3 regions of the Peribacillus sp. NPDC096379 genome follow, and region 1 is predicted to be linked to each of the others. Evidence: riboswitches for the same ligand, from Rfam matches in the RefSeq annotation. Region 1 holds a riboswitch; each other region holds the start of a gene.
The links. Region 1 has a riboswitch for lysine ahead of ACIQZI_RS03085 (aspartate kinase). Riboswitches for the same ligand answer to the same signal wherever they lie in the genome.

Region 1 (3,286 bases):
ATGCTGAAGGACGATAAAACGTATCCGTTCATCAAGCTGACGAATGAGCGTCATCCGCGCTTAATCATCACCAGAAAAGTGAAAAAAGATAATGGTAAATATTTTGGTCCCTATCCGAATGTCATCGCGGCTAATGAAACGAAAAAGCTCCTTGACCGCATTTATCCGCTTAGAAAGTGTAATACATTGCCTGATCGCGTGTGCTTATACTATCATCTTGGTCAATGTCTCGCACCATGTGTGAAAGAAGTGCCACAGGAAAAATACAAAACGATGATGGGTGAAATTACGCGATTTTTAAATGGTGGCTATCAAGAAATTAAAAATGAGTTGTCTGATAAAATGCATGAGGCAGCTGAAGAACTTGATTTTGAACGGGCTAAGGAATATCGAGATCAAATCGCCCATATTGTCGTTACGATGGAAAAGCAAAAAATGATGTCCAATGATTATACAGATCGTGATGTTTTTGGTTTTGCGTATGATAAAGGCTGGATGTGTGTACAAGTATTCTTTGTTCGTCAAGGTAAATTGATTGAACGTGACGTCTCGTTGTTTCCGATATACGATGAACCTGATCAAGAATTGCTAACATATCTAGGGCAATTTTATTCAAAGGCAAATCATTTCAAGCCGAAAGAAATTTTTCTACCTGAATCAGTAGATACACAATTAGCGGAGCAATTATTACAGGTTAAAATTCTTACCCCGAAAATTGGACAAAAGAAAGAATTACTCAATCTTGCTAGTAAAAATGCTAGCATTGCGCTGGGAGAAAAATTTGCTTTAATTGACCGGGATGAGGATCGCACGATTAAAGCAGTGGAGAGGCTTGGAGAACAGCTCGGCATTTATACACCGCACAGAATTGAAGCTTTCGATAATTCAAATATTCAAGGAACGAATCCTGTTTCTGCGCTCGTTGTCTTTATCGACGGAAAACCTGAAAAACGGGAATATCGTAAATACAAGATTAAAACGGTTAAAGGACCAGACGATTACGAATCAATGCGTGAGGTAGTCCGTCGCCGCTACTCGAGAGTGTTGAAAGAAGGACTTCCGCTTCCAGATTTAATCATTATTGATGGCGGTAAAGGGCATGTTGAAGCAGTTCGCGATATTTTAGAAAATGAACTCGGTCTAGAAGTCCCACTCTCAGGCCTTGTAAAAGATGAAAAGCATCGTACATCTGAACTGATGATTGGCAATCCACTTGAGATTATCCCGCTTAACCATAGGAGTCAGGAATTTTATCTGCTACAACGGATTCAAGATGAGGTGCATCGTTTTGCCATCACTTTTCACCGCCAGCTGCGAGGTAAAAATGCTTTTCAATCTTTGCTTGATGAAATTGAAGGCATCGGCGAGAAACGAAAAAAACAACTTCTAAAGCATTTTGGCTCAGTAAAGAAAATGCGTGAAGCAACGGTAGAAGAAGTTCAAGCGGCAGGCATTCCGCGATCTGTCGCTCAAGAGCTTGTAAAGAAATTGCAAGAATAATCTTGCTGTTCAAAATTGGGTATGCTATACTACAGTTAATTTTTAAAAGTAATATACGTTTTTAATAAATTTGATTGTCTAGCTACAGCGCCTAGCCCGGCTGAGGTCATAAGTCAAACATCTGATGGAGAGAAAATCACTTTCCATACAGATGTTTGCCTTATGCTCTGTCTGAGGCTGAACAAGGCGCTTACGCTTTTCGTGTGTTGATAGAGGTGCGGGTTTCATTAGTAAAGACTTGGAGAAGGATGAGCTTCTGTGAAAAGTCTTGAAAGGGGAAGTCGCCGAAGCGATCAAGTCTCATAGCTTGATTTTGCTGGTCTGACATTGAATAAATGGCAGATTGTCAGAACAATTTTGTTCTGGAGGGCTATCTCACTGTGATATTCGTATGTATTTACGTTACCACAGCAATGAGATAATTCTCATTGCTTTTTTTTGTATGCAAAAAAACAGCTGGAAAGGGTGTCACAAAGTGGGATTAATCGTGCAGAAATTTGGCGGTACATCAGTAGGAAATATTGAAAAAATAAAGCATGTAGCAACTCGGGTAATAGAAGAAGCGGCTCTTGGGAATGAGGTTGTTGTCGTTGTGTCGGCAATGGGCAAAACGACCGACGAGCTCGTTTGGATGGCGAATGAAATCAGTAATACTCCGAGCAAACGGGAAATGGATATGCTGTTATCAACTGGAGAACAGGTCACGATTTCATTTCTTACGATGGCATTACAAGAACTTGGGTATGACACAGTTTCTTTTACCGGTTGGCAAGCTGGGATTAAAGCTGAATCGATTCATGGGAATGCAAGAATTTTGGATATTGAGACGAATCGGGTCAAAGAACAGCTTTCGGCAGGAAAAATCGTTGTTGTAGCGGGCTTCCAAGGAGTGGATGCGAGCGGTGAAATCATGACATTGGGCCGAGGTGGATCCGATACGACCGCTGTTGCATTAGCGGCAGCTTTAAAAGCAGAACGCTGTGACATTTATACAGATGTTACAGGTGTGTTCACAACAGATCCTCGTTTTGTAAAATCAGCAAGGAAATTACAATCGATTTCTTATGATGAAATGCTTGAATTGGCGAATCTTGGGGCAGGCGTCCTTCACCCACGTGCAGTAGAATTTGCGAAGAATTATGGAATACCGCTAGTCGTTCGCTCAAGTATAGAACGGGAACAAGGAACAATCATTGAGGAGGAAGTAACGATGGAAGAGAATTTAATTGTTAGAGGGATTGCATTTGAAGACAGTATTACACGGGTAACCATTTTTGGACTGACTGGAAGATTAACTTCCTTATCTACCATTTTCACAACCCTTGCCGAGCAGCACTTAAATGTAGACATTATTATCCAAAGCATTACGGATACTGGTACGACGAATCTAACATTCTCGATTAAAGAGGATGACGTAAGTGGCGTGTTAACGGTTTTAGAAAGTAATAAAAAAGAATTACAGTTTGAAAGAATTGAAACGGAAAGTAATTTAGCGAAAGTGAGCATCGTTGGTTCGGGAATGGTTTCTAATCCGGGTGTTGCAGCGAAAATGTTTGCGATTCTTGCAGATGCAGGCATCCAAGTGAAAATGGTCAGCACATCTGAAATCAAAGTTTCTACGGTTATCCCAGACAAAGACATGGTTCTGGCTGTTGAAACATTGCATGTGGAATTTCAACTTGATGAAAGAACGGTAGTCAAAGCGTAAAAAATGAGTAGAGGATCGTTAAACCTATGCAAAGCATGGCTAAACGATCCTCTTTATCTACTTATCCCACATTAACGG
Region 2 (3,286 bases), on a different contig from region 1:
ATATTAGAGAGGGGAGCAACCTTTCTGCTGAAGTCGATAAGCTAAAAGAAGTGAAGCATTCTACAGTAATGGTGATGGGAAACAGTGCCTATGTTGCAGCCGACTTATCGGACAAAGGAAGCAATGAGTTAGCGAAGAATGTAGAGGAGAAAATTGCTGACAAAGTAAGGGCAGCTGATGCAACGATTGAAAACGTGTACGTGTCTTCAAGCCCTGACTTCATTGATCGTATGCAAGGCTATTCGACTGATGTGAGGAATGGTCATCCAATCGCAGGATTTGCTGATGAGTTCACTGAAACGGTGAAACGCGTTTTCCCGTCTGCACATTAATGATTGTAAGGAAGATGACATCATCCACCTGCTTATGAAGTGATGTAAGAATCTTGAATACCTTGACTTAATTAATTTGATAAGAAGCTGTCCCATACAAAAAAGGGTCAGACCTCACATCAATAGTGTGAAGTCTAACCCTTTTTGGATATCCTTGTTATTATTTAGTTTCAAAATCACAGTCTTTTAAAGGAATTAATTTTGTTTTGTTTTTAACTTTATAGACGAGCCAAACGATTAAGAAAAGAGGTAAACCAATATAAGAAACAAGTACTCCGTTCCAATCGACCCCGCCTCCCGTAAAGGCTTGGTAGTTTTGACCTAATATAATGAAAATACATAAAAATAGTGCTAATAATGGACCGAGTGGGAACCACTTTGCTCGATATGGAAGATCCTTTATGTCGTGTCCTTGTGCGATATAGGCTCTGCGGAAGCGGTAATGGCTGATGGCAATCCCGAGCCAAGTAACAAATCCAGCCATCCCTGACGCGTTTAACAACCAAATATAAACGGCACCATCGCCGAAGAAAGTCGTTAAGAAAGCTAGTGATCCAACTAAAGTAGTTGCGATTAAGGCATTAACTGGCACACCTCTTTTATCCAATTTTCCTAAGAATTTAGGTGCTTTACCATCGCGTGCTAAATCCCAAAGCATACGAGTAGAAGCATACATGCCTGAGTTACCTGCAGACAAGACAGATGTTAAAATAATGGCGTTCATGACGGATGCAGCGAAGGCAAATCCTGCGCGTTCAAAAACGAGTGTGAATGGACTTACAGAAACCGCATCACTTAATAATCGTTCATCTGTGTATGGAAGAATCATCCCGATGACAAAAATAGATAAAATGTAAAAAAGGAGGATTCGCCAAAAAACAGTGCTAATTGCTTTTGGAATATTTTTTTCTGGCTCTTCGCTTTCTCCAGCAGCTACGCCGAGTAATTCAGTCCCTTGAAAAGAGAAACCCGCTGCCATGAAAATTCCTAGGATGGCAAAGAATCCGCCATTAAAAGGTGCATCCTCGATTGTGAAGTTTGTAAAGCCAATAGACTCTCCGCCCATAATGCCAAAAATCATTAAAAATCCAGTAATAATAAAGATGATGACTGTTACAACTTTAATCAGTGCAAACCAAAATTCCGCTTCTCCAAAGCCTTTAACAGACATATAGTTGAAGCCGAACATAATGACAAGTGCCAGTGCACTCCACATAACTGAAGGACTTTCTGGAAACCAAAATTTCATAATGAGTACAACCGCAGCAAGCTCCGCGGCAATCGTAATTGCCCAGTTATACCAATAGTTCCAGCCGATCGCAAAACCAAAAGCCGGATCAACAAAATTCGTGGCATACACTTTGAATGAACCAGCTACTGGCATGTAGGCTGCCATCTCGGCAAGACTGGTCATTAAGAAATAAACCATGATTCCAACAGCTGCATAGGCGAGCAGCGCTCCACCTGGACCAGCAGTATGAATAGCGCCACCACTTGCTAAAAATATCCCAGTTCCGATTGATCCTCCAAGAGAAATCATCATCAGATGGCGTGCTTTAAGAGTTCTCTTTAATTGAGTAGGGTTAGATGTTTGGGTTGAATTCGCCAATGATCGTGTACACTCCTTTTCTGTGGAAAAGGGGCGGGGCTTCGCAAAAATCCGCTCCGTACCGCCACCTTCATAAGGTGATACAATTTGAGTGCCTGAACCTTTTCATCGTTTTAGTTGGGATCAGATGCTCATGGATGTTTTTTTATGATGGAAGGTTAAATGGTATTTAAGGCAAATAAAAAAACAACAGTCGAAAAAGATCGACGGCTGTTTGATGAGTCCGTTAAATCCTTCCGAAGATAGCCCTCCACGTTACTAAACGTGACAGTGATGTTCCTGTTCGGAAACATCGCCAGCATGGATAGTCAATGATTTATCCAAACTTCGGCAATTTATCCTTTCAAACGGAGTCATCAATTTCATTGAATCTCGTCCGCTTTACTATTATAAGTTGCAGCCTCTATCCCATCGGTGAATGGGAATATTTAATTAAATATGATTGTAGTATAGTATATTTCAAATGGACAAGCAATGTTTAATTTTGAAAGGGAAGTAATAATTAGACAAGAATAGATGAAAAGACCCGATACATTGGAGCGAACAAAGAGAAAACGTGGACCATTATGTTTACAGTTTTTTTAGTTTAACCTCTTGTTCGAATTCGCACTTGTAACGACGATTTTTATTGTAAAGAAAAAGGCATTTGATTCTGGATTGGCTTGCGCGATAGGAATCCCGGTCGTTTTCTTTCACTATTTATTAATGGGCTATTACACAGCAGTGATGCTAGATGCTTCGATAGCAGGATGTATGGTCAGTGTTGCGGGTGTGATCTTTGGATGGGCTTTTCTATTTTCGCCAAGTCAGGGACTTGTAACTACCTACATGAAGAGAAGGCGACTTAGCGCAGAAAGATGATAAGTTGGGACTTCGTGGGGGAAAATCAATATACGATATAGTTGTGATTTTGTCTGTTTACAGTATAATGGATAGGTGTACGAAAGGGAGTATTTTCTCAAAAATATGCTATGGATCATAGTTCCCTTAATCCTTCTTATGGGAGAGTTATATGGAATCAAATAATAAAATTTCATCCAGAATTGATTATACCTTAGCTTTTATACTATTTCTTCTGTTTATTACGAGCTGTATTGCGATATACAGTGCGCAGACATCTGGGCAGTATGTAAATAACTTTTTAATTCAACAAGTATTTTGGTACGCGGTTGGTGTAGGTATTGTTGCAGCCATCATTACCTTTGATTCAGATCAATTAAAGAAAATAACTTGGTATGCGTATGGCTTTGGGCTTTTTCTACTTTTCTTGCTAGTGGTAGCTCCAGATACGTTAGCTCCTAACATAAATGGAGCCAAGAGTTGGTTTGTCATTCCCAAAGTGGGT
Region 3 (3,286 bases), on a different contig from region 1:
TCAGGTTTTGAAAATGGTAGGTGAGTTACCGGAACTCGTAAAAATGAAATCTATTGTTGGCGGCGAGATGGCCTTGACGGAAGATGTCTCCCTGTTGCCTAGGGAAACACAAGTCGCACTGAAAATGCTTGAACTGGAACAGGCAAGCTTTGCCCACTATGAAATGGTATTACAAAATGTCTTACCATTCTGGGACAGAATTAAAGGAAACATCGAAGCTATAAGCAGTAAAAATCTGATAACAATTTGTGATTTTGCCAATATTGACGAAACAAGAGAAACAATTATTGATAAGTATTTCACCAATGGCAAATACAAAAAACTAACGTATGTTTATGAAGCATTTGGTTACAAAAAAATTGTTACCCAAATAAATAAGATTAAAAAAAGTCATCCATGCCCATTCTGTAAAGGGAAGAAAGTCATTTCAGAAGATGGTCTCCATGACGGTGTGTACAAATTATCGATACCATGTGTGAGTTGTGATGCAAGTGGTATCAATGAAGAAGGGCGTAAGGAAATCGTCGATGGTTTTGACGTGCAAACATGGCTAACTGGCAAAGTACGTGATGTTGTTGCTGAGAGCTTAATAAATGAGGCTGTTAGTGATATTCCAATTTTTAATCGTATTCGCGAGTTGAATAAACGAGATATGATGGCGGTCTACCAATGTATTGAGCAGAACAATTAAAGTAGAATGATTCATACAAGCCATATTAAAAAAAAGCTAGATGTCAGCTAGTGATTATTACTCATTTGCAATAATGAATGGCAAATGAGTTTTTTTTGCTATTCTAAAATCGGAGCCTGTTGGTTAAAAGAATATCTTGTACTGGTGTTATTAAATGTTATATTAATATAACATTTAATATGTTAGTATTTTCCTGTATTTCCTTATTTTTAGGAATGATTAATAGATAAATATTATATTGACATCGTAATATTTATAATTATATAATAATTATAATGAATAAATATACCTCGCTTTTTATAATTGTGAGGTAGAGGCGCGATATTTATTAGTGCTTAGTGGAGTCAGAGAAGACGAAGAAGCTATGCAGAAGGAAATGTCGCCGAAGTATATAATGATTTCTCGCCATTATGTGCTGGGTCTGTAATGAATAATTACAGGACTGTCTTAATAAGTTACCCAATTTATTAAGTTGTGCTATCTCTCAGTAGAGACAAAAGGGTGAGGAATTTGGAATGGCTACATCGATTTCCGGGTTCTTTCTCGGAAGGTATCTAGTCTTTTTTTATTGCCTTTAAGAGATTCCTTTAGCATATAGGGGAATCTCTTTTTTCTATGGAAAAGGGGCGGGCTTCCAAAAAATCAGCTCCGCATCGCCACCTTTATAAGGTGATACGTTTTTTAGAACCCGAACCTTTTTCATCATTTAAGTTAGGATCAGATGCTCACGAATGCTTTGTATTGAAGAAATGAATATAGCTTGTATAGGCTAAGATGGAGGAAATGAATATGGAAAAACTGCAAACACTTTATTACGAATTTATCCCGACGGGCGAAGATAAAATGAAATTAGATCCAGCAAAAACAGCACTTTTAGTCGTGGATATGCAAAATCAATTTATTAGCCGTGATGGATTGGATGCTCAAGTTGCACGAGAAAAAGGCATGTTCGATAAGTGGGAATCTTTCTATGATCGTATCGATAACGTAGCGATTCCAAACAATAAAAAACTACTAGACTTTTTCCGTGCCAATCAATTAGAAGTCACTTTCGGACGGATTGCTTGTCATCATAAGGATGGACGTGACCGTTCCCCTGTACAACGTCGCCCAGGTTGGAATAATATCTTATTACCAATCGGTGATCCAGGTGCAGAAATGGTAGATGAATTAAAACCATTAGAAGATGAAATCGTGGTAAATAAAACGACAGACAGTGTTTTAAGTGGAACAAACTATGAATTTTTACTTCGTAATATGGGCATTGAAACAGTTGTATGTACAGGTGTTGTAACAGACCAATGTGTTGCCTCAACTGTACGTAGCTTAGCAGACGCTGGTTTTGAAGTAATTTTAGTAGAAGATGCTTGCGCAGCGGCAACGAAAGAGTTACATGATGCAGAAATCATGATCATGAATCAAATTTATTGCCAAGTGATGAGCACAGATGAAACCATTCAATTCATTTCGGAGGAAATTGAACAACGTACTGTTGTTCAAAAATAGAGAGGAAGCTTTTTAAATGAGTCAAGGACAAAGTAATGCAAATCAAGACAGTGCAGCTCCTCATTTTAAGCGTGTTCTAACACTGAAGGATTTGGTGATTTATGGCATCGCCTTTATGACGCCCATTGCGCCTGCTTATATATATGGTTTTGCAGCACAGTCTACAGGCGGTATGTTGCCATTAGCGTATTTAATCGCGATGGTTGCGATGATGTTTTCGGCATATAGCTATGGCAGGATGGCTGCAGCGTTCCCGGTTTCCGGTTCAACGTATACGTATACACAACGTGCGATTCATCCGCATTTAGGCTTTTTTGCCGGCTGGGCCATGTTTATGGACTATGTATTAGTGCCTTTAATCGTCTTTATGGTTGGTGCTTCCTATGCCAATGCATTAATTCCATCCATTCCATATTGGGTATGGGTATTCATTATTGCTGGAGTTATTACTGTTGTAAATATTCTCGGAATTGCAGTGGCAGCAAAAGCGAACCAAATTTTAGTGTTATTTATGGGAATCGTTGTTGTCATCTTCGTTGTTTTTTGTATGAAGGCGATTATGGTAGAGGATGGTGCATCGGCTTTAGTATCGATTACTCCGTTCTTTAATAACGAAACATTCGTAATGTCAGCCATCATTTCAGGTGCAGCCATGGCATGTTTCTCATTTTTAGGATTTGACTCGATTACAACCTTATCGGAAGAATCAGTGAATCCCAAAAATGATATTTGGAAAGCGGCCATTCTTTCTTGTTTAATCGGTGGCGTTATTTTTATCGTGCAAGCGTATGTTGCTCAGCTAGTCTGGCCAGATGTAAATAACTTTAGCTCAGCAGATACAGCATTATTTGATATTGCGAATGTAGCAGGTGGTGCGGTGCTTGTAACACTTTATACAGTAGCGATTATCGTTTCAACTTTTACAGCTGGTTTAACAGGTCAAGCAAGTGCTTCACGTTTAATGTTTAGCATGGGACGTGATGAAGTTCTACCGAAAAAGTTCTTTACACATTTACATCCTAAATATAAAACACCGATCTACAATATTTTATTAATGTGCAGCATTAGTATTGCCGGAGCCCTTTTCTT

Region 2: linked by a shared signal. The riboswitch ahead of ACIQZI_RS17830 (amino acid permease) and the one ahead of ACIQZI_RS03085 (aspartate kinase) in region 1 are both predicted to bind lysine.
Region 3: linked by a shared signal. The riboswitch ahead of ACIQZI_RS15300 (cysteine hydrolase family protein) and the one ahead of ACIQZI_RS03085 (aspartate kinase) in region 1 are both predicted to bind lysine.

Annotation. Positions count from the first base shown of each region.
Region 1 is NZ_JBIWFD010000001.1:639,124-642,409, forward strand. It holds gene uvrC (excinuclease ABC subunit UvrC) at 1-1,500, shown strand, start outside; lysine riboswitch at 1,703-1,881, shown strand; gene ACIQZI_RS03085 (aspartate kinase) at 1,976-3,208, shown strand.
Region 2 is NZ_JBIWFD010000004.1:122,475-125,760, reverse strand. It holds gene ACIQZI_RS17835 (YhcN/YlaJ family sporulation lipoprotein) at 1-332, shown strand, start outside; gene ACIQZI_RS17830 (amino acid permease) at 493-1,941, opposite strand; lysine riboswitch at 2,177-2,355, opposite strand; gene ACIQZI_RS17825 (hypothetical protein) at 2,536-2,802, shown strand; gene ACIQZI_RS17820 (FtsW/RodA/SpoVE family cell cycle protein) at 2,954-3,286, shown strand, end outside.
Region 3 is NZ_JBIWFD010000003.1:245,931-249,216, reverse strand. It holds gene ACIQZI_RS15305 (ATP-binding cassette domain-containing protein) at 1-691, shown strand, start outside; lysine riboswitch at 995-1,179, shown strand; gene ACIQZI_RS15300 (cysteine hydrolase family protein) at 1,481-2,197, shown strand; gene ACIQZI_RS15295 (APC family permease) at 2,214-3,286, shown strand, end outside.